Peribacillus simplex NBRC 15720 = DSM 1321: one gene and its partner. Each later gene encodes a partner of the first gene's protein in a complex. Links are inferred from orthologs where the notes say so. Each region holds a gene or a part of one and is shown on either strand. Other genes may lie near its edges.

Region 1 (11,005 bases):
AGGTTAGGGATAGATCTTGGGTATATAAAAAATATATCTAAAAGCATTCTAAATGAGTTGATGATTTTGACGCAGTCGGGATTTTTACAAAAGTACGCAGGTGGCCCTTTAAGACCCCATGAAAGGGATATCCGTAGAGCAGCACTCATCCGGGAACGCTTGAATTTCACGGAACATTCCTCCTCATAGAGGTCATTGACCTCTTTAGGGAGTATTAAATTTCATGTAATAGATATGGAGCAAGAAGAAGCTTCTGCCATTACTTAGAGAATTGCCAGCAACTTTATTCAAAACGAAAATTCTTAAGGAGGAATTCCCTATGATGTTTGGTCGTTTTACTGAAAGAGCCCAGAAAGTATTAGCATTAGCCCAAGAAGAGGCAATCCGTTTAGGTCATAATAATATTGGTACGGAACATATTTTACTGGGCCTGGTCCGAGAAGGTGATGGTATTGCAGCCAAAGCGTTATATGCTCTTGGATTGGGCCCGGAAAAGATTCAGAAAGAAGTGGAAAATTTAATCGGCCGTGGACAGGATACGGCTCAAACGATACATTATACCCCAAGAGCCAAGAAAGTGATTGAGCTTTCCATGGATGAGGCAAGAAAATTAGGTCACTCATATGTTGGGACAGAGCATGTTCTTCTAGGTCTTATACGAGAAGGGGAAGGTGTAGCTGCCCGCGTATTGAATAATCTGGGAGTAAGTTTAAATAAAGCTCGACAACAAGTATTACAACTCTTGGGCAGCAATGAATCAGGTGGTCATCAAGGTTCAGCCGCTTCAAATGCAAGCACGCCGACACTGGATGGCCTAGCCCGTGATTTAACGGCGATTGCCAGGGAAGGAAGCTTGGATCCCGTTATCGGAAGAGGTAAGGAAATACAGCGTGTCATTGAGGTATTAAGCCGTCGTACGAAAAATAACCCCGTATTAATCGGTGAACCTGGGGTAGGTAAAACAGCCATTGCTGAAGGGCTTGCCCAACAGATTATCAATAATGAGGTACCTGAAATTTTACGTGATAAACGCGTAATGACACTTGATATGGGTACTGTAGTGGCTGGTACTAAATACCGTGGTGAATTTGAGGACCGATTGAAGAAAGTTATGGATGAAATACGTCAGGCGGGTAATATCATCTTATTCATCGATGAATTGCATACATTGATTGGTGCAGGTGGTGCAGAAGGTGCCATTGATGCCTCCAATATCCTTAAACCATCATTGGCACGTGGTGAATTACAATGTATCGGTGCTACAACTTTAGATGAGTACCGTAAGTATATTGAAAAGGATGCTGCGCTTGAACGTCGTTTCCAGCCAATCCAAGTCGATGAGCCGACTATTTTGGAATCCATCCAAATTCTCAAGGGGTTGCGTGACCGTTATGAGGCACATCACCGCGTATCGATTACTGACGAAGCGATTGATGCCGCAGTCAAATTATCAGACCGTTATATTTCCGATCGCTTTTTACCGGATAAAGCGATTGACTTGATTGATGAAGCTGGTTCCAAGGTTAGGCTGCGCTCATACACAACGCCACCTAACTTAAAGGAACTTGAAGTGAAGTTAGATGATGTTCGTAAGGAAAAGGATGCTTCCGTTCAGAGCCAGGAATTTGAAAAAGCTGCTTCGCTTCGCGATACAGAACAACGCTTAAGAGAACAATTGGAAGAAACGAAAAAAACTTGGAAAGAAAAACAAGGGCAGGAGAACAGTGAAGTGACTGTGGATGACATTGCACACGTCGTATCCAGCTGGACGGGAGTGCCAGTCACTAAATTGGCGCAAACAGAGTCAGACAAACTGCTTAATATGGAGTCAATCCTCCATGATCGTGTTATTGGGCAGGAAGAGGCCGTCATTGCGGTTTCTAAAGCAGTACGACGTGCAAGGGCAGGTTTGAAAGATCCTAAACGTCCAATTGGTTCATTCATCTTCTTGGGACCTACAGGGGTCGGTAAAACCGAGCTGGCCCGTGCTTTAGCCGAATCCATTTTTGGTGATGAAGATGCCATGATCCGCATCGATATGTCCGAATATATGGAGAAACATTCGACTTCACGTCTTGTTGGATCCCCTCCAGGATATGTTGGATACGAAGAAGGCGGTCAGTTAACGGAAAAAGTGCGGAGGAAACCATACTCGGTCGTTCTGCTTGATGAAATAGAAAAGGCGCATCCGGATGTCTTCAATATTCTTCTTCAAGTATTGGAAGACGGAAGACTGACAGATTCCAAGGGGCGTACTGTTGATTTCAGGAATACCATTCTGATTATGACATCGAATGTAGGGGCGTCGGCCTTGAAAACTGATAAGTATGTCGGCTTTAACATCCAGGATACTGGCCAGGACTATAAAAATATGAAAGGGAAAGTGATGGAAGAACTCAAACGTGCATTCCGTCCGGAATTCCTGAATCGTATTGATGAAACTATCGTGTTCCACTCATTAGAGAAGGATCATTTGAAACAAATCGTTACATTAATGTCAAATCAGCTTACTACCCGTTTGAAAGAACAGGAGATTTACTTGGAGCTGACAGATGCGGCTAGAGAAAAAATTGCTACGGAAGGTTTTGATCCGGAATATGGGGCACGACCAATCCGCAGGGCGCTTCAGAAGCATGTAGAAGATTATCTATCCGAAGAGTTACTTAAGGGCAACGTGAAAAAAGGGCAAACGGTCGTAATGGATGTCGTGAATAATGAGTTTGCAATCCGACAAGGCGAGCCTGTTAATGTAAGTGAATAACCTGATCCTAAACTTCGAGGTACACGCAGATTCTTTTGCAGTGTACCTCTGTTTTTTATCCATAGGTAGATATGAGTATAAATGGGACAAGTAGGGTGAATATTTTTTTAAAAAACTTAGCCTTAAGAAGGTTTAAATAAAACAGAGATATAATATCCTTAATATAGATATTTTTTCCAAAGGAAGAGGAGTAATTTATGGCTGTAAAGAAGAAAACGAAATTTATGTGTCAGTCTTGTGGTTATGAGTCCGCGAAATGGATGGGGAAATGTCCAGGATGCGGTGAATGGAACAAAATGGTCGAGGAAACCGAAATCGTTAAACCAGCTAGAAAAGGCGCTTTTACCCATTCAGAGGTTAGAGGTTCCGGGGAACGGGAGAAGGCAGCACCCATAACGACTATTCAATCAGAAAAAGAACCACGGATTAAGACGGATTTAATGGAATTGAATCGTGCTCTTGGGGGCGGGATCGTACAGGGATCCCTTGTATTGATTGGTGGGGACCCGGGTATCGGTAAGTCCACCCTGCTTTTACAGGTATCATCCCAATTGGCGCATAAACAGAAAAAAGTGCTTTATATATCAGGTGAAGAATCAGTCAAGCAGACCAAATTGAGAGCGGACCGGCTTGGGACCATGTCGGAAAATCTATTCGTTTATGCTGAAACCGATATGGACTACATCCAACAGGCAATTACAGATGTAAAACCGGATTTGGTCATTATTGACTCCATTCAAACGGTATACCATTCAGAGGTTACATCTGCCCCAGGAAGCGTTTCACAAGTGAGGGAATGCACAGCCTCACTCATGCGCATTGCTAAAACGAACGGGATCGCGATTTTTATCGTCGGACACGTTACAAAGGAAGGGGCCATTGCGGGGCCACGGCTGCTTGAGCACATGGTTGACACCGTATTATATTTTGAAGGAGAAAGACACCATACATATCGAATTATACGTGCGGTCAAAAATCGCTTTGGTTCGACGAATGAGATGGGTATTTTTGAGATGAAAGAACATGGATTGGAAGAGGTCGCGAATCCATCGGAAATTTTCCTTGAAGAACGGTCGCAAGGAGCTTCGGGCTCCACAGTCGTCGCATCCATGGAGGGCACAAGGCCAGTGCTTGTAGAAATTCAAGCATTGATTTCACCTACGAGTTTTGGCAATCCAAGACGAATGGCCACGGGAATTGACCACAATCGAGTTTCGCTTTTAATGGCTGTTCTGGAAAAGAGAGTTGGATTGCTGCTCCAAAACCAAGATGCGTATTTAAAGGTTGCTGGTGGCGTCAAGCTGGATGAACCGGCAATTGACCTCGCTGTTGCAATAAGCATTGCATCAAGCTTCCGTGATAAACCAACAAACCCTACCGATTGCATCATTGGTGAAGTGGGGCTGACTGGGGAAGTAAGAAGGGTTTCACGAATTGAACAAAGGGTGCAGGAAGCAGCGAAGTTAGGGTTTGAGCGGGTTATAATACCGGCTAATAATATAGGAGGATGGACCGCGCCGAAAGGTATTAAGATCGTTGGTGTTTCATCGGTTTCGGAGGCTCTTAAACAAACGTTAGGGGGTTAAGTATGACAGATAAAAAAGGGTATGAGAAAACAAAATTGGAAATTCTGCAAATTGTAGCTCCGGGTACCCCGCTTCGGGAGGGTATTGAAAATGTCCTGAGGGCAAATACAGGTGGTTTGATAGTCGTCGGATATAACGAGAAGGTGCGAACGATCGTAGATGGCGGCTTCGAAATCAACTGCAACTGTACCCCAAGCACATTATATGAATTGGCGAAGATGGACGGGGCCATCATTTTAAATGAAACTGCCGATAAGATCATTTTCGCAAATGCCCAATTAGTGCCGGATAATAGTACACCTTCCACTGAAACGGGAATGCGTCATAGGACAGCGGAACGTGTGGCAAGGGAGACCAAGTCGTTGGTCGTCGCAATTTCACAACGCCGGAATGTCATCACTTTATATCAAGGCAATTTCCGGTATGCCCTTAAAGATATAGGAGTCATACTTGCTAAGGCTAATTTAGCCATCCAGACCTTGGAAAAATACAAGGTGGTCCTGCAGCAGAGCATATCGGTTTTAGGAGCGCTCGAGTTTGAGGAAATTGTGACCTACGCCGACCTTTTGCAGGTATTTCACCGTTATGTAATGGTGCTCAGAATCAAGGCGGAGCTATTAACGTACCTTAATGAGCTTGGGACGGAAGGAAGATTGATCCGTTTGCAAATGAATGAAATCCTGGCAGATATTGAAACGGAAGGGAAATGGCTTATCAAGGATTATACCTCCAGTAATGATGAAAATCCTGAGGAAATCATTTTTAGGCTTCAAGAGTTGGCCATGCAGGAAAAACTGGATGAAAGCATTCTTCTAAAGGTGCTGGGCTATCATGGATACATACATCTTGATGAGTCAGTACATCCCCGTGGTTACCGTATTCTTCATAAAATCCCACGCTTGCCGGGTTTGATCATCGAAAATTTAGTGAAACAGTTCGGAAGCTTTAGTGAAGTCAATAAAGCAACGGTTGAAAACCTTGACGATGTGGAGGGTATAGGCGAAGTCCGGGCCAATAAAATCAAAGAAGGACTCCGCATTTTAAAAAATCAACTGGTCACAAATAGAAGGATGTAAAGTGCAGCTGACCTTCAAAATTTTCCTGAATTATCCTGAAATTGATTGGTGTTTATTTTTGACACTCAAAACTCAGGGTGCTAGGCTAATATTACGAAAAAGAGAAGAATTCATATTTGTAAATCCACTAATTCCTTAAGTGAATTTAACGTATATAATGAAAACGAATTTTCGAAGGTTTCATTTTATTTTATTGGTCAATAATGAGTAGAGGGAGGTGAAAGGGATGTTAAAACGCATTATACAAGCATGCTTCTTAATAGTCGGCGGAACACTTGGTATGTTACTTATTCCAGAATTATTAATTGTTTTACATGCAGACGATATTGCTTTAATAAACAATCCTTATGTAAGTGTACTGTTGGGTGCCATTATCTTTTATCTTATTACTTTTTGGGCAGTAGATCATGTGATCTATTTTATGAAGTGGCTGGAGGAACAGCTTGTAAAGATACCAAGTACGGATATAATCTTTGGCAGCGTCGGTCTTTTAGTGGGACTGCTTGCGGCGTTCTTGGTTGGCTCCGCCTTTAGTGCCATCAAGGTTCCTATTTTAAATACAGTGGTTCCTATCATCCTTACGCTTTTATTTGGTTATCTTGGTTTCCAGGTGGGCTTTAAAAAACGTGATGAACTATTGAATTTATTCACGAAAAGCAATAAGAAAAAAAATACTGACGGTGAAGCAAGCGAAGAGGATGAAGAGGGGTATAGCAAGCGGTTGAAGATTCTCGATACAAGCGTCATCATTGACGGTAGAATTGCGGATATCTGTCAGACAGGCTTTCTCGAGGGTACAATAGTCATTCCTCAATTCGTATTAAACGAACTGCAGCACATTGCCGATTCATCTGATGCATTGAAAAGGAATCGTGGGAGACGTGGTTTGGATATCTTGAATCGGATTCAAAAAGACCTTCCGATTAAAGTGGAGATGTACGAAGGGGATTTTGAAGACATTCAGGAAGTGGACAGTAAACTGGTGAAGCTTGCCAAAATATCGGGCGGAATGGTCGTTACCAATGATTTCAATTTAAACAAAGTATGCGAGTTTCAAAATGTGGCGGTCCTTAATATCAATGACCTGGCCAATGCCGTTAAACCTGTTGTACTTCCTGGGGAAGAGATGAATGTTCAGGTCATCAAGGACGGGAAAGAGCAGAACCAGGGCATCGCTTATTTAGACGATGGCACGATGATCGTTGTCGAGGGTGGCCGTGACCATATCGGGAAACGCATCGATGTACTTGTCACAAGTGTATTGCAAACATCTGCAGGCCGAATGATATTCGCTAAACCGAAACTATTAGAAAAAGCATTATAAAGAAGAGTAGGAGAAACCGTTATGTTTTATGAAGTAGTGATACCTGCGGCTGGACAAGGCAAAAGAATGAAGGCGGGCAAGAATAAACTTTTTATTGAACTATCGGGCATCCCGATTATTGTTTATACACTGCGTGTCTTCGAAGAAGATCCTGACTGTCGGGGGATTATCCTTTCGATAAACCCGGCAGAAAAGGATTATTTTAGTCAATTGATAGCAGCATATGGACTTAAAAAGGTCAAGAAACTGGTCATGGGTGGCAAGGAGCGCCAACAAAGCGTTCATAATGGACTGCAACATGCAGGAGAAGAAATCATTCTGGTCCACGACGGTGCCCGCCCTTTTATCAATCTTGGGCAAATCAGTGAATTGACTACTGCCGCCTCCCTTCATGGAGGTGCCGTAATTGCAGTGCCCGTTAAGGATACGATTAAAAAAGCGGCAAATAAAAAGGTAGTGGAAACTGTGGAACGATCAAGCTTGTGGGCGGTACAAACTCCACAAGCTTTTCGTGTATCCATATTAAAAAGGGCATATGAACAGGCAGAAGCGGAAGCGTTTTTAGGGACGGATGATGCAAGTTTGCTAGAGCGGATCAATGAACAGGTAGTTATTATTGAGGGCAATTATGATAATATTAAAATTACGACTCAGGAAGACCTATATTTTGCAGAAGCGATTTTACATAAACAACATGGAAAACGATGATTGGGGAGAATGATATGTTTAGAATAGGACAAGGATATGACGTTCATCAGCTTGTGGAGGGCAGACCTTTGATTATTGGCGGGATTACGATTCCGTATGAGAAAGGTTTGCTAGGGCATTCGGATGCGGATGTCCTTCTGCATACTGTTGCTGATGCCTGCTTGGGGGCAATTGGTGCAGGGGATATCGGTAAGCATTTTCCGGATACCGATCCTGAATTTAAAGATGCTGATTCGGCAAAACTGCTGCAGTATATTTGGGCGATTGTAAAAAAAGAAGGATATTCCCTAGGCAATGCGGACTGTACAATCATTGCACAAAGCCCGAAAATGGCACCGTATATTGAGGAAATGCGAGGCAGGATTGCTGAACTTTTAGATGAGTCGATAGACAGAATTAATGTAAAGGCGACCACTACCGAGAAACTTGGATTTACAGGCAGGAGCGAAGGAATCGCGGCACAGGCTGTGGTCTTATTGGTTAAATCAAACTAAATTCGTTTTTAGAGTGGATGCCTTTATCCCAATGTATTTAAATGATAATATATACAATAGAATAGAACGACTGGGAGGTCTATATATATCATGAGCAGCGATATTCGAGTTCGCTATGCACCGAGTCCGACTGGACATTTACATATTGGTAATGCACGGACTGCTTTATTTAATTATTTATACGCACGAAATAAAGGCGGGAAATTCATCATCCGTATTGAAGATACCGACCAAAAGAGAAATATTGAAGGCGGAGAAGAAAGTCAGCTTAAATATTTGAAATGGCTTGGTATGGATTGGGATGAAGGTGTTGATGTTGGCGGTGAATACGGGCCATATCGTCAATCCGAAAGGAACGACCTTTATCAGGAATTGTATCAAGAGCTTTTAGATAAGGGTTTGGCATATAAATGCTATTGTACGGAAGAAGAGCTTGAAGCTGAACGTGAAGGACAGGTCGAGCGTAATGAAACGCCAAAATATTCAGGGAAGTGCAAGCATTTAACTGAAGAAGAGCAAGCGAAACTAGTGGCTGAAGGAAGAAAGCCTAGCATTCGTTTTGCCGTTCCAGCTGGGAAGGTCCTTACTTTCAAAGATATGGTTAAGGACGACGTTTCGTTTGAAACAGATGGCTTTGGTGATTTTGTCATCGTTAAAAAAGATGGCATTCCAACCTATAACTTTGCAGTGGCCGTCGATGATCACTTGATGAAGATTTCCCATGTCCTTCGCGGTGATGATCATATCTCCAATACTCCAAAACAATTGATGATTTATGAAGCTTTCGGCTGGGAACCGCCGGTATTCGGACATATGACGCTGATTGTAAACGAAAGCAGGAAGAAACTGAGTAAACGTGATGAGTCGATCATTCAATTCATTGAGCAATATGAAGAGCTTGGTTATGTACCTGAAGCTTTATTCAATTTCATTACATTACTAGGATGGTCTCCGGTCGGGGAAGAAGAGATTTTCACGAAGGAAGAATTCATTAATCTATTCGATGCTGATCGGTTGTCTAAATCACCTGCACTTTTCGATAAACAAAAGCTTACATGGATGAATAACCAATATGTGAAGCAATTGGACGGAAATCGTGCAGTGGAATTGTCAATGCCTCACTTAATTAAAGCCGGGAAGGTTTCAGCGACACTGACTGCCGAAGAAGAAGAGTGGGTACATGGGCTAGTTTCCCTTTTTCAAGAGCAGATGAGCTATGGAGCGGAAATAGTTGAGCTATCTGAACTATTTTTCAAGGATGAGGTCGTGTTCGAGGAAGAAGCTAAGGAAGTACTGGCTGAAGAACAGGTACCGGAAGTCATGAAAGCTTTCCTTCAGGAGATCGAAGGGCTTGAAGAATTTAACGCGGATGAAATCAAGAAATCGATTAAAGCCGTACAAAAAAGCACAGGTCATAAAGGGAAAAAATTATTTATGCCGATAAGGGCGGCCGTCACGGGTCAAACACATGGTCCTGACTTGCCTAAGGCGATTTCATTACTGGGCAAAGAAAAAATTAAACAGCGTATTCAGAGTATTTTATATTAACAATTTGTCGAAAATGTAATATAGTATTTAATAATCTTACAAAAGAACGCGTAGATGGGGAGAAGTAAGTAAACGAAGCTTTTTAGAGAGAACCATAACCTGCTGAAAGTGGTTCAAGCCTCTCGTTTTCTGAAATGCACCCTTGAGTCCTTTGCTGAACTAACCTATAGTAGGCACAGGCGGAATGTCCTCCGTTACAGGGATTAAAGTTGGGGATGGAAAAACAGGAAAAAGCTTTACCTGATTCTTACATTCCAAACAGAGTGGAACCGCGCTTTAAGCGTCTCTGTCTATTTGGACAGAGACGCTTTTTTATATGCTTTAAAAGCTTCAAAAGGGGATGTTGGAAAAGGACGGAACATAGGGGGAATCATTTTGTTAAAGATGTTTAAAGAGGATATCGAAGTGGTTTTTGATCAAGATCCTGCTGCGCGCAGCTATTTGGAAGTCATATTGACGTACGCGGGTTTACATGCAATTTGGAGTCATAGGATGGCTCACGCACTATTTAAGAAGAAATTCTTTTTCCTGGCAAGAAGTATATCTCAAATCAGTCGGTTTTTTACCGGAATTGAAATTCATCCAGGGGCTACCATTGGCCGTCGTTTCTTCATTGACCATGGAATGGGGATCGTCATTGGCGAAACTTGTGAGATTGGCGACAATGTATCTGTCTTTCAAGGTGTAACCCTTGGGGGGACAGGAAAGGAAAAGGGAAAACGACATCCTACGATAAAGGATAATGTGTTGATTGCTACAGGAGCAAAAGTGCTGGGTTCCATCACTGTTGGGGAAAACTCAAAAATCGGTGCAGGATCGGTCGTTTTAAAGGAAGTGCCGCCTAATTCTACAGTGGTGGGCATTCCAGGCAAAGTGGTCATTCAAGATGGCATCAAAATCAAAAAAGACCTAAATCATTCAGATCTTCCTGATCCAATCGCTGATCGCTTTAAGGAATTGGATAGTGAAATCAGGGCCTTAAGAGCGAAGTTGGCTGAGCAGAAGCAGGAAGAAAGGAGTCTATAATATGGCGATTAAAATATATAACACAGCTACAAGAAAAAAGGAAACCTTCGTCCCGATTGAAGAGGGAAAGGTGAAGATGTACGTATGCGGACCAACTGTCTATAATTACATTCATATTGGTAATGCAAGACCAGCAATCGTATTCGATGCAGTTCGTAGGTATTTGGATTACCGTGGTTATGATGTGCAATTCGTTTCGAACTTTACGGATGTGGATGATAAGCTGATTCGTGCGGCAAAAGAATTGGGGGAAGATGTCCCTACCATATCAGAGCGTTTCATCAAGGCTTATTTTGAAGACGTGTCAGCATTGGGTTGCAAAAAAGCGGATGCTCACCCAACCGTAATGGAGAACATGGATGCAATCATTGAATTCATCTCGGCATTAATTGAGAAAGGATTCGCTTATGAATCTGAAGGGGATGTGTATTACCGCACTCGTAAGTTTGAGGGGTATGGAAAACTTTCACATCAGTCCATCG
Region 2 (10,813 bases), 1.2 Mb from region 1 along the record:
AGACGGACTTTTCTGCTGATGTGATCATCTTAAAAAAAATGCTTTTAATGATCGTCCACTCACTATCCGGTCCGCCGCCAATCAATTGAACTCCGCCATGTCCGTGATGGTTCGGCAGGCCAGCCATGAGATATTCATCACTTAAAAAACTATTATTGGTGCTATAATACCAATCCTGCAGAAATATGAGCTGTAAAGTCCTGACCGCTTCCCCCTTTATGATAAGATGCGTATCCCGCCAGGAACCGAATTTCTGATCTTGTCCCAAATATTCATCCCCAATATTAAGGCCGCCGATGAAACCGACCGAGCCATCGATCACAATTATTTTACGATGGTTACGAAAGTTGAATTTATTATTTAATAAAGGGAGATGCACCGGACCAAAGGCCACTATTTCGGCTCCCGCATTCCTCAGTTCATCGATATAAGAGCGAGCTAACTTCCAAGAACCAACCGCATCATAGAGAAATCGGACCTCTACCCCTTCTTTTACTTTTTGTATCAAGATGTCCTTTAGCAGACCGCCAATGCGGTCATCCCTCACAATATAATATTCTAAATGAATATGATGTCTGGCTTTTTTTAATTCTTCGATGATATTGGAAAATGTCTCCTCACCATTCCTTAAAACCCGAGTTTCAGTCGTAAATGAAATAGGGCTATTCCCCAGCCTATTTGCAAGAGTGATTAACTGCTGAGGGTTCTCGCCCATTTCCTTAATTCGTTCATTATATTCCGCTTCGCCGCTAATTTTCACGAAACTCTGCTTATCCAAAAAGTACTTCTTGCGAAATATCCTTTCTTTCCGAAAATTACGGCCAAACAAAAAGTAAAAAATGAAACCGATGAATGGAAAAGCGCCAAAAATAACAAGCCATGTTATGGTCTGGATGGGATCTCGATTTTCCAGGAAAATGTTGAATCCAATTATCACCAAGAAAAGGGTCAATATAAGGCTAGAATAAAAAATCAGCCCGCCATCGACGCCATTTATTAGAAAATACCAAGTGCTGACCAACAAGAGAATAAGCAGACCGATGCCAACTATATTCTTCACCTAGACTACCTCCAATTAACAAACACAGGCACATTTAAAAACCTCCCTGCTAAGGTAAAAAAAACATTTATTCTTGGACGAAAAGGCCGATTTCTACTGAAATCGGCCTCAACAGTCTATGCGAAATATTTATCGACCGTTGTGAATACATCATTTTCGATAACTATCTTCCCGTACTCTTCAAGCATGTGCACCGTTATAGGTGACTCCTGACTATATTCCAATAAAAGACTTAGAACATTATCGATTTCTTCCTCATCAATCTCCGCCTCGGAAAATTCGATATAAAGATAATATTTATTCTGATAAACATAAAGTTTTGTCGTCCAGTCATCCAAGCCATGACGCTTGCTTAATGAAATGACATCTTCAAAATCCTCGAAAATCGTGATGAATTCAATCATACCATCTTCGAATGTCATACCGCTTTCTTCATCTTTACCATGAAAATGTTGATCAAGTAGCGTATCCATCTTGTCTGATACATTCAAATCCCTTAACTTATCATCTGAAAGAGGCAGCTCGAGTTTCTGACCATCTTTGGCAAGCTGGGCTTTTGTGACCAAAACTTCCAAGCCTTTTTCAAGGGCTTGAACTTGAATCCATAAAGGTCCTTCAATCATGAATTCTTCTTCTTGATGCACTTCATCCATCATTTCCCAAAAAAGTTCCTCACTTCGTTCGCGGCTGTACCAAATTTCTTCGCGATCAAAGCCTCTTTCCTCAATATCTATATAGGAAATATAAAATTTAACTGTATCGTCATTAATGCGTTCGATTTCCATGATTCCCCTCTCCCTTCCTTCTCATTTTGAAGGGATAATAACCCCCAAGCGAAAATTGCTCTTAAAAGCTCTTTACCCGTAAGTGAATACTGTAAATCATGATAGTCATTAAAACAGACTATTTTACATCATTTTATGACAAAACCTTGAAGAAGGGAAATAAAAAACATTACTTATCTAAAAAACAATTGTTTGCCTAATATTCCATTCATTCTATAAAAAAATTCATCCGCATGCAACTATCATAATGCTTTATTCAATTTTAATCTTACTGCCGTTAATGCCTTATTATATACATGGCATGATGAGCTTCATTCTTATTTTTTCTTTAAATGATGACCGGTTCAAGGGACCTGCTGCAGGCTCAGAAACGTCTGCTGTCGCCTATGAATCCTGTTATGTTCCCCGTTATTATGTTAAAAAAATCAGCGAAAATTGGTTATGTATAAAGAAAAAGCCCTGCACATTTCCTGGCAGAGCTTGAAAGACCTTATTAGTTGACCATACGTTGTGCTTCCCGTAACTGGAAGGTACGAACTTTACGCGGTAAAAAGCGTCTTATCTCATCTTCGTTATAACCAACTTGAAGCCGTTTCTCGTCAAGGATAATTGGACGTCTTAACAGACCTGGATTCTCCTTGATTAATTTATATAATTCTTGAAGAGGCAGGCTCTCTAAATTTACGTTTAACTTTTGGAAAGTTTTTGACCGTGTTGAAATGATTTCATCGGTTCCATCTTCTGTCATTCGAAGAATTTCTTTAATCTCATCAATCGTTAACGGTTCTGAAAAAATGTTTCTTTCTTTATATCCAATCTCATGTTCCTCTAACCATGCTTTTGCTTTTCTGCATGAAGTACAACTAGGTGATGTATATAATGTTACCATGTTTACTCACACTCCCTAAATATAGAATCGGTGATCTATGAGGGGAAATCTACTATTAGTATTCATAAGTACCACTCTAATTTGAAATAATTTTAAATAAGTAATTCATTTTCTTTATTATACACTAATTTATTTAAAATGAATACCCTTTTTGATATTTGGAAAAATCCTTTTAAACTTCTAGTTTTGCCTGTACTATAGCTATTTCTGTTTTTTATGTAATACATTAAAACCGCTTTTTCTAATTGAAAATACCTACCTACCATTCTCATTTAACTCTCAATACGGCCCTCATGATTTTTTAATTAACTCGTTACTTTTATTTACCCCCAATCTTTGTCAATAAACAAGATCATGTTAATATATTTTCTTTAATAAAAAGCAAATTCCTCCTTTTACAAGAAAAACCATTCTTTTAGCACATATATTTCCAAAAGTAAAAAAGGTAATTCGAAAAAATCAGCGATAAGGGAGCAATCTACCATCCAAGAAGTTATAGATATTCGTTTTCCTGCAAAATATGCACAATAAAAAAAGACAGTTTGCTACAGTCAAAAAAAACGATCCAGTTGATTTCAGAAATCCGCTCCCTTTCCGCAGACTGTCTGCCAAGCCTCCTTGCCGCAAGCATCTAGCGGGTCTCGGCAAGCCAGTTATTCGGCAGGAGTGTCGCAAATTTCTTCAATATATTGGGGGTTACATCCAAATAAAAAAAGTGAAAATTGAAGGTTAACCAAGTTCTCCTTTTAAAAAACATGGTTCGAGGTAAAACCATTCCGGAGCTCCTTTTATCGACAAATTCTAAGAAAAGATAGTTTGCCTCAATTTTTCTTTGAAAAATGTTCCGGTTGTTTTCTGCTGGAGCACTTTTTCGGCCGTTCACACAATTTTTCGTCCTTTACCGTACTTTTTTCGACAAACTAAAAAGGGCTGGTGAACAACCAGCCCTTTTTTCTCAAACTTCCATCTCTTTAAAAATATCCGTTTCCTGACCTGCATTCAAGCTTAGTACATCTTCTACATCTTGATAAGATTTCCCATATAGATCATCATCTTTGTAAGTATGGATTTCAGAATAAATCTCTTTCATGAAATCAAATACGTCTTCTTCATCAACAGATGGATTTGCCGGCCAATATAAGATTTCCATAGGCGTATTCTCCTTGGTCGCAAGTGATTTTCTGCTGTAGGAAATCGAAGAGGCATGCTGGAACCCTTCCCTTTTATAAAATTTCAGCCTTTTAAATGTATCATCATCATTTTCTTGTATTGGTTCTACTTCCAGCAAGATCGTTTTCTGCTTTTTTTGCAATTTTTGAATTAATTTCCTTCCTAGTCCCTGCCCCCTTGATTTCTTGGATACAAAAAGGTAATCAACGAATATAAACTCTTCCCCTTCCACATACAATAAAACATGGTCGGGCCCTTCATCCTTCTTATATATTTCCTGCTTATCTTCTAAAAGAACTTCTATATGTTCTTTGGACTTCATTTCTTCAATAGGGAAATACTGGTTTAGTTTTTCATACCAATTCATAATTTAATCTCCTCATTTGCTAGTTTATACTTTCCAGATTTTTTCTTATCCACTACAATGGAACTTGAATAGCTTGAAAATATTAGGAGGGTTTTGATGATTAGTTACTTTTTGGACTTTTTTTTAGTCGCTGCTTGCGTTATTGGCATTACAGCTGTGAATGGCGTTGTGACGAATGGCATCGGCGAAAAATGGTTTGGCGGGAAACGTCACTCTCATATTTTCGATCAATCGAAACGAATTCAGTCAGGGTGGAGTCAAGTTGGCGGGAATAAAAAGCGGTAATTCAGAGAGAATTTGGATGACCGGAAGGATCTTCCAAGGTCATCCTTTTTTTTATGGGGTATAGTCTACTCCCTTTGTATATCGATTTGCTGCATTCCATAATAAGTATTCATCAATACCATTATCATTCAATGCTTTTATTTGAGCTTCCACTTCTTCCTTACCATATCTTTGGTAATTCCCCTCTCCTAAATATGAGGCAGTAAAATCTTGTAGCCATGGTCTTGAAGTAGGTGGTGTTTTTAATTCCTTCAGCTTCCCGTTCTCCAATTTCGCATATTCCTTAACGAGATTATAAGGCTCCAAATCGGGCTTATCGATACCAAAATAAGATGTCCAGTGGCTTGGATAGATCATCGAGGAAATTACATCGACATTCTCAGAGATTTTTGTGAAGTTTTGCCCAATTCCTGGAGCTTCAGGCAATGTAGCCGAATATCCAAAAATATCCACTGACACTTCCACACCATATGGCTCCAGTTGTTTCCTCGCATAACTTACGAAATCTGTCACTGCCTGAACCCTTTTGGCTGTATGACTCACTTTCGCTTCATCATATTCACCGACATCATATTTCAAATCTTCTTCTTTATTTTCGAATCCTTCAGGAAAACGGACATAGTCAAATTGAATTTCTTTAAAACCCATCTTTGCCGCTTCAATGGCAATACCGACATTATAATCCCACACTTCTTTTAAGAATGGGTTAACGAAGGCTTCCCCTCGACCATTCTTCCATACCTTTTCACCATCTAAAAATGATAATTCAGGCTTTTCTTTAGCCAGAAGGGAATCTTTAAAGACGACTACCCTTGCAATCGGATAAATCTGTTTATCCTCAAATTTTTTCAGCATTGCCCTTGGGTTTTTTATGTAGTCTTTACCAATCCCAGCATATGGAGAATCGGGATCTTCGGTTTTAAACGTAACGTTCCCCCTGTCATCCTTAATGTCAATGACCATCGCATTCAAATCGGTTTCATCTACATACTTAATAAGTTCATTCAATTTATTGCCACCCGCTGCAGGTCCGGTCACATATATTCCGCGCACAGCATCCGGATAGTCGAATTTCAACCCCGAATCAAAAACAAAACGCGGTACGCTCACAGGCAATTCTTTATTTTCTAATGCCACCTGCCTGGTTTCGTTCATGCCTTGTGCATGAACTGGCTGTTGAATCAGGAATATGCACATACCTGTCATCAACCATTTACACTTTGGTTTCATTTTCTCCACCTCATTCGCCATCAGTCATCAATATTCAACAAATATAATAAACCCCTTTCTTTAATACCACAAACAATTAACTTTACTCCTATATATTATAAATAATTAAAAAACTTGTCTTACAAAGTTTCAGTTTTAAGAATACGTTCACAATCCTGTATTCCCTTGTGAGTATCCTTCCCTAAAATGGTCTGCTCATTGTGAAATATGTTAAACGGTTTGATTTTCCTTGAACCCTTCATTTCTTCCATAATCAAAAAAAAGAAACGGAAAATCCGTTCTATTTGCTTGATTGCCGTTTCGATTATACATTTAATATGAATAAATGCTAAAATACAGTATAGTGGACATTTCGTATTCTCAGAATGGCATCGATACAGGACAAAACGGCCCTCCACAAGATTTAAATGAGCGTTTCCCTATCATGGGAGCACCGCACATTTCTTTCAATGAAAGTGGATTCATTTTCTATTTATCCTTACAATAATGAAGAGCGAATATCCATTTATCAATAAACGCAATTAGAGGAGTGACTAGCAGTTGAAAAGGATTTTCTCCGGCATTCAGCCATCCGGTTCCGTTACTTTAGGAAATTACATCGGAGCCATGAAACAATTCGTTAACTTACAAAATGAATATGACTGTTTCTTTTGTATTGTTGACCAGCATGCAATTACAGTTCCACAAGATCGCATAAAGTTAAGGAAAAACATCAAAACATTGGCCGCTTTATATTTGGCCATTGGTCTGGATCCTGAAAAGAATACCATCTTCATTCAATCAGAAGTACCAGCGCATGCACAGGCGGGCTGGATTTTACAAAGTATCTCCTATATTGGTGAACTTGAGAGAATGACGCAATTTAAGGACAAATCCGCTGGCAAAGAAGGGGTATCCGCAGCACTGCTTACTTACCCGCCGTTGATGGCTGCCGATATTCTCCTTTATAGTACAGATGTGGTTCCTGTCGGGGAAGATCAAAGACAGCATCTTGAATTGACACGCGATTTGGCTGAACGGTTCAATAAAAAGCATAATGATATATTTAAAATCCCGGAAATCAGCCTCCCTACAGAAGGGGCACGTATTATGTCCCTTCAAGAACCAACCAAGAAAATGAGCAAATCTGATCCTAATAAAAAGGCAACAATTGCCCTATTAGATGATCCGAAGCAAATCGAAAAAAACATCAAGAGCGCAGTTACCGATTCGGAAGGAATTGTCCGTTACGATAAGGAAAACAAAGCGGGTGTTTCCAACCTGATGTCCATATACTCCATCTTCAGTGGAAAATCCTATTCAGAAATTGAAGAGATGTATGAAGGCAAAGGTTATGGTGACTTTAAAAGTGATTTGGCTGAGGTGGTTCTTGGAGAAATCCTACCAATCCAGGAACGCTATAATGAATTGATCGATTCTCCTGAATTGGATGAAATTCTGGACCGCGGGGCAGAAAAGGCGAACATTGAAGCCAATAAAATGATCAGAAAAATGTATAATGGCATGGGACTTGGCAGAAAGAGATAAAAAAAAGACGATCCTCAACGGATCGTCTTTTTTTGTTCATAATATTGATGGGCTATCGCCAGCCTCCACTTGCCAAAGCTTTTCAAAAAAAGGCTGCCCCTTCACAAGGTTTTCACAAAGTTGAAGGTGCTTCTCTGACCAGCCTTCCTTCATTTCTTCATATAACTCAAGCCAAGCTATCTGAAAATCCATTTCTTGAATACTTTCATATTTCTCAGGGGCCCATTCTGTATACCAATAGCGGATTTCAGCAGTGTTTTTCGCCGTGAATAATTGGTCCATGGCCATGAATAGCAATTGCTTAAGCTGTCTTTCTTTTCTTGTCAAACCGTTCATGAATAAGGGAGACGGCGACAAAATATGATATTCTTTCTCAGATGTAGGTTTTTCAGTAAAGGTGTAATCCATCTCATCATGGTTTTCTATCATGTCATAAACAATTTGTTCCTGCCGGGGAATTATTCTGCTTTTCCTAATCGGAATATGATAACCTATCGTATCAACAGCTAAAATTCCATTTCCATCAGTCACGATAAAACAATAGTCAAGCTGAATTCGTTCATGATTTTTCCTTGCATATGCTTTTTGATACACATCATTCAGCAAAGGCTTAGGTAATTCTGACAAGTCGTTTTCTATGTAGTGGAACAATGTTGATGACACTTTCAACAAAGGAACTTGATCTAGTAGTTCAATCCCATCATCCTTCCTCCATTCATGAAAATGACAAATATTATAGCCGTTTTCTTCTCCTTCAAACCAGTTAACCCATACATCATGAAGATATAGCATCATTCATCCCTCACTTAAACAAATTTCTGTTTGTCAATCAGTATAGGCAGGAACCATACAATTTATTCCTATTCTAGAAAACAGATTAAGAAAAAAAGAACGTATATTTTAACTCTTTTTTGATAAGAATTCTTCAGATTGAATAGTGAATGATTTTTTCACAGAGAGTTTTTCAGAATTTTTCACCAGATAATAGCCACTACAGTATCCAAGCATATATGGATATCCTTTCGTCCCAAGCAGAAGTACATCATGAAGAGGATCTGTACGTTTTATCATGTGATTTTCCTCTAAATGCTTACTCCAAAATTCTCGTAGTTTATCTTCCTGATATAACTTAGTCCATTTCGCTAAAAATTTTGCTCCTAAATATTTTCCCACCGTTCTTTCCGCCAGTCCCTCCATGATCATCGTATCCAGGAGAGTGAATTCTTTTTGGTCCTTTTTCAAATGATGCAGACGGCAAACATGATGATATTCATGAATCAATAGGGCCTCCATTTCCTTTTCGGCTATCCCCTTGCCGTAAAAAAGGAATAGTTTATCTTTAAATGCCAACCCTGACTTCGTTTCAACTTTTTTATTCCATATACCTGAAGACATGAGCGGAAAAATATATATGGGAACATCAGGACCTCCCCATAGCTTCTTATAAGCTGTAAACAAGCTTTGTGTTTTTTCCCATATATTATTTTCTTTTAAGTCTTCCAAAATGAGTTTTGTTTTTTGATTCGGCGAATACATGCCATGCTTCAATAAATGATGATAAATCATGTCCGCACCAAGGTTGTTGAATGTACTTTTAAGTCTTTCCAGCATCTGGACCGGGCGGTTAAAATCCTTCTTCATCCATTCATTGGTTGAAATGACTCCCATTTCCCATACACCTCCGCTTCTATTGACTATCGTATGATTTAAAGAGGGCGGTTGACACATATTCTATCCTTTGCATGTTCATTTTCCCTTCAATATAAAAAGAGCAGATCCCAAAAGATCTGCCCTTCCTTTAAAACTTATTGATATTTCTTGAAAAGAATAGTTGCGTTATGTCCACCGAATCCAAGTGAATTGCTGATGGCTGCATTGATTTCGCCCTTCCTTGCTTGATTCGGAACATAGTCCAAATCACACTCAGGGTCAGGTGTTTCAATATTGATGGTTGGAGGCAAAATGCTGTCCCTGATTGCCTGAATCGTGAATATTGCTTCCACACCTCCTGCTGCCCCTAACATATGGCCTGTCATTGATTTAGTGGAACTTATTGCAAGTTTATTAGCATGGTCGCCAAAGACTTCTTTGACTGCCATCGTTTCGTATTTGTCATTGTATGGTGTACTCGTTCCGTGGGCATTCACATATTGGATGTCTTCCGGATTCAAACCTGCATCCTCAATTGCGATTTTCATCGCTCTTGCCCCGCCTTCTCCACCTGGTGCCGGAGCTGTAATATGGAAGGCATCTCCAGTTGAGCCATAACCAGCTATTTCAGCATAAATCTTGGCTCCTCTATTCAATGCATGTTCAAGATCTTCCAGAACGATAATTCCAGCTCCTTCCCCTATTACGAAACCATCACGATTAAGATCAAAAGGACGGCTAGCGGTTTGTGGATCAGGGTTGGTCGATAAAGCAGTATTTGCACAGAAGCCTGCAACCGACATTTTTGTGATTGGCGCTTCGGCCCCACCTGTGATCATGACATCGGCATCGCCCCGTTGAATGGCTTTAAACGCGTCACCAATTGAATTTGTTCCTGTTGCACAGGCTGTCACCGTACATGAATTGATTCCTTTTGCACCCAGTAAGATAGAAACCTGGCCAGCTGCCATGTCCGGAATCATCATTGGAACGAAAAATGGGCTCACCCGTTTATATCCTCTATTTAAAAAGTTTTCATGCTGTGTTTCAAGTGTCTCCAGCCCGCCGATACCCGAACCGATCCAGACCCCGACACGTGCAGCATTTTCATCGGTTATTTCCAGCTTGCTATCATTATATGCCATAACGGATGCTGCAATTGCATAATGGGTAAAACGATCCATTTTGCGTGCTTCTTTACGATTTATATATGTCTCTATATCAAAATCCTTGATTTCAGCAGCAACTTTAACGGGGAATTCTTCAGCATTTAAACGAGTTAAAGGCCCTATCCCCGATTTCCCCTCAATTATATTCTTCCATCCAGTTTCTGCATCATTACCAACTGGAGAGATTGCTCCAATACCTGTTACAACTACACGGCGATTAGTCATTAAAAATCGCTCCTTCCTATTTTTAAAGCTCTTACGTTTTGCTTCTTCTTTTATTTACCCCACCTAAGAGCGATCGCTCCCCATGTAAGGCCACCACCAAAACCGACCATGATGATTAAGTCATTGTCCTTGATTCTTCCTGCTTCCATTTCTTCCACAAGGGCCATTGGAATGGACGCTGATGAAGTATTTCCATATTTATGAACCGTTTTTGTCATTTTTTCAAGTGGGAGACCCAAGCGTTCCCTTGAAGCTTCCATAATGCGTATGTTTGCTTGATGCGGAACAAGCAGATCCACATCTTCCTTTGTCAAACCAGCTTTGTCCAATACACTCAGGCTGGATTCCCCCATCTGACGGACAGCAAATTTAAATACTTCACGTCCATTCATATGAATGAAATCTCCTTCCTGTAATAAGTGCTTCCCACCAGTTCCATCTGCGCCTAATTCAAAG

What was found.
Region 2: the proteins of clpC (region 1) and mecA are in contact, whole or in part, in a solved structure (PDB 3PXG), measured with the Bacillus subtilis proteins. The link is inferred for Peribacillus simplex NBRC 15720 = DSM 1321 from one-to-one orthologs.

The regions. Positions count from the first base shown.
Region 1 is NZ_CP017704.1:2,461,943-2,472,947, reverse strand. What follows is about bases 1-3,040. They hold clpC (ATP-dependent protease ATP-binding subunit ClpC), read left to right. Parts: upstream 1-319; coding sequence 320-2,761; downstream 2,762-3,040. Other genes in these bases: radA (DNA repair protein RadA), read left to right, coding at 2,959-3,040; BS1321_RS11770 (protein-arginine kinase McsB), read left to right, coding at 1-189. Also shown: more of radA, read left to right, coding at 3,041-4,347; DNA integrity scanning diadenylate cyclase DisA, read left to right, coding at 4,350-5,423; BS1321_RS11750 (PIN/TRAM domain-containing protein), read left to right, coding at 5,650-6,747; ispD (2-C-methyl-D-erythritol 4-phosphate cytidylyltransferase), read left to right, coding at 6,769-7,455; ispF (2-C-methyl-D-erythritol 2,4-cyclodiphosphate synthase), read left to right, coding at 7,470-7,949; gltX (glutamate--tRNA ligase), read left to right, coding at 8,040-9,497; cysE (serine O-acetyltransferase), read left to right, coding at 9,873-10,523; cysS (cysteine--tRNA ligase), read left to right, coding at 10,525-11,005. UniProt on the Bacillus subtilis protein: Competence gene repressor; required for cell growth at high temperature. Negative regulator of comK expression. May interact with MecA to negatively regulate comK.
Region 2 is NZ_CP017704.1:1,296,755-1,307,567, forward strand. The notes cover bases 12-2,859. They hold mecA (adaptor protein MecA), read right to left. Parts: upstream 1,846-2,859; coding sequence 1,177-1,845; downstream 12-1,176. Other genes in these bases: cls (cardiolipin synthase), read right to left, coding at 12-1,060; spxA (transcriptional regulator SpxA), read right to left, coding at 2,339-2,734. Also shown: more of cls, read right to left, coding at 1-11; BS1321_RS06105 (GNAT family N-acetyltransferase), read right to left, coding at 3,690-4,271; BS1321_RS06110 (hypothetical protein), read left to right, coding at 4,368-4,556; BS1321_RS06115 (putative glycoside hydrolase), read right to left, coding at 4,608-5,786; trpS (tryptophan--tRNA ligase), read left to right, coding at 6,327-7,313; BS1321_RS06125 (YjbA family protein), read right to left, coding at 7,350-8,105; BS1321_RS06130 (DUF2268 domain-containing putative Zn-dependent protease), read right to left, coding at 8,214-8,981; fabF (beta-ketoacyl-ACP synthase II), read right to left, coding at 9,119-10,357; BS1321_RS06140 (beta-ketoacyl-ACP synthase III), read right to left, coding at 10,408-10,813. UniProt on the Bacillus subtilis protein: Enables the recognition and targeting of unfolded and aggregated proteins to the ClpC protease or to other proteins involved in proteolysis. Acts negatively in the development of competence by binding ComK and recruiting it to the ClpCP protease.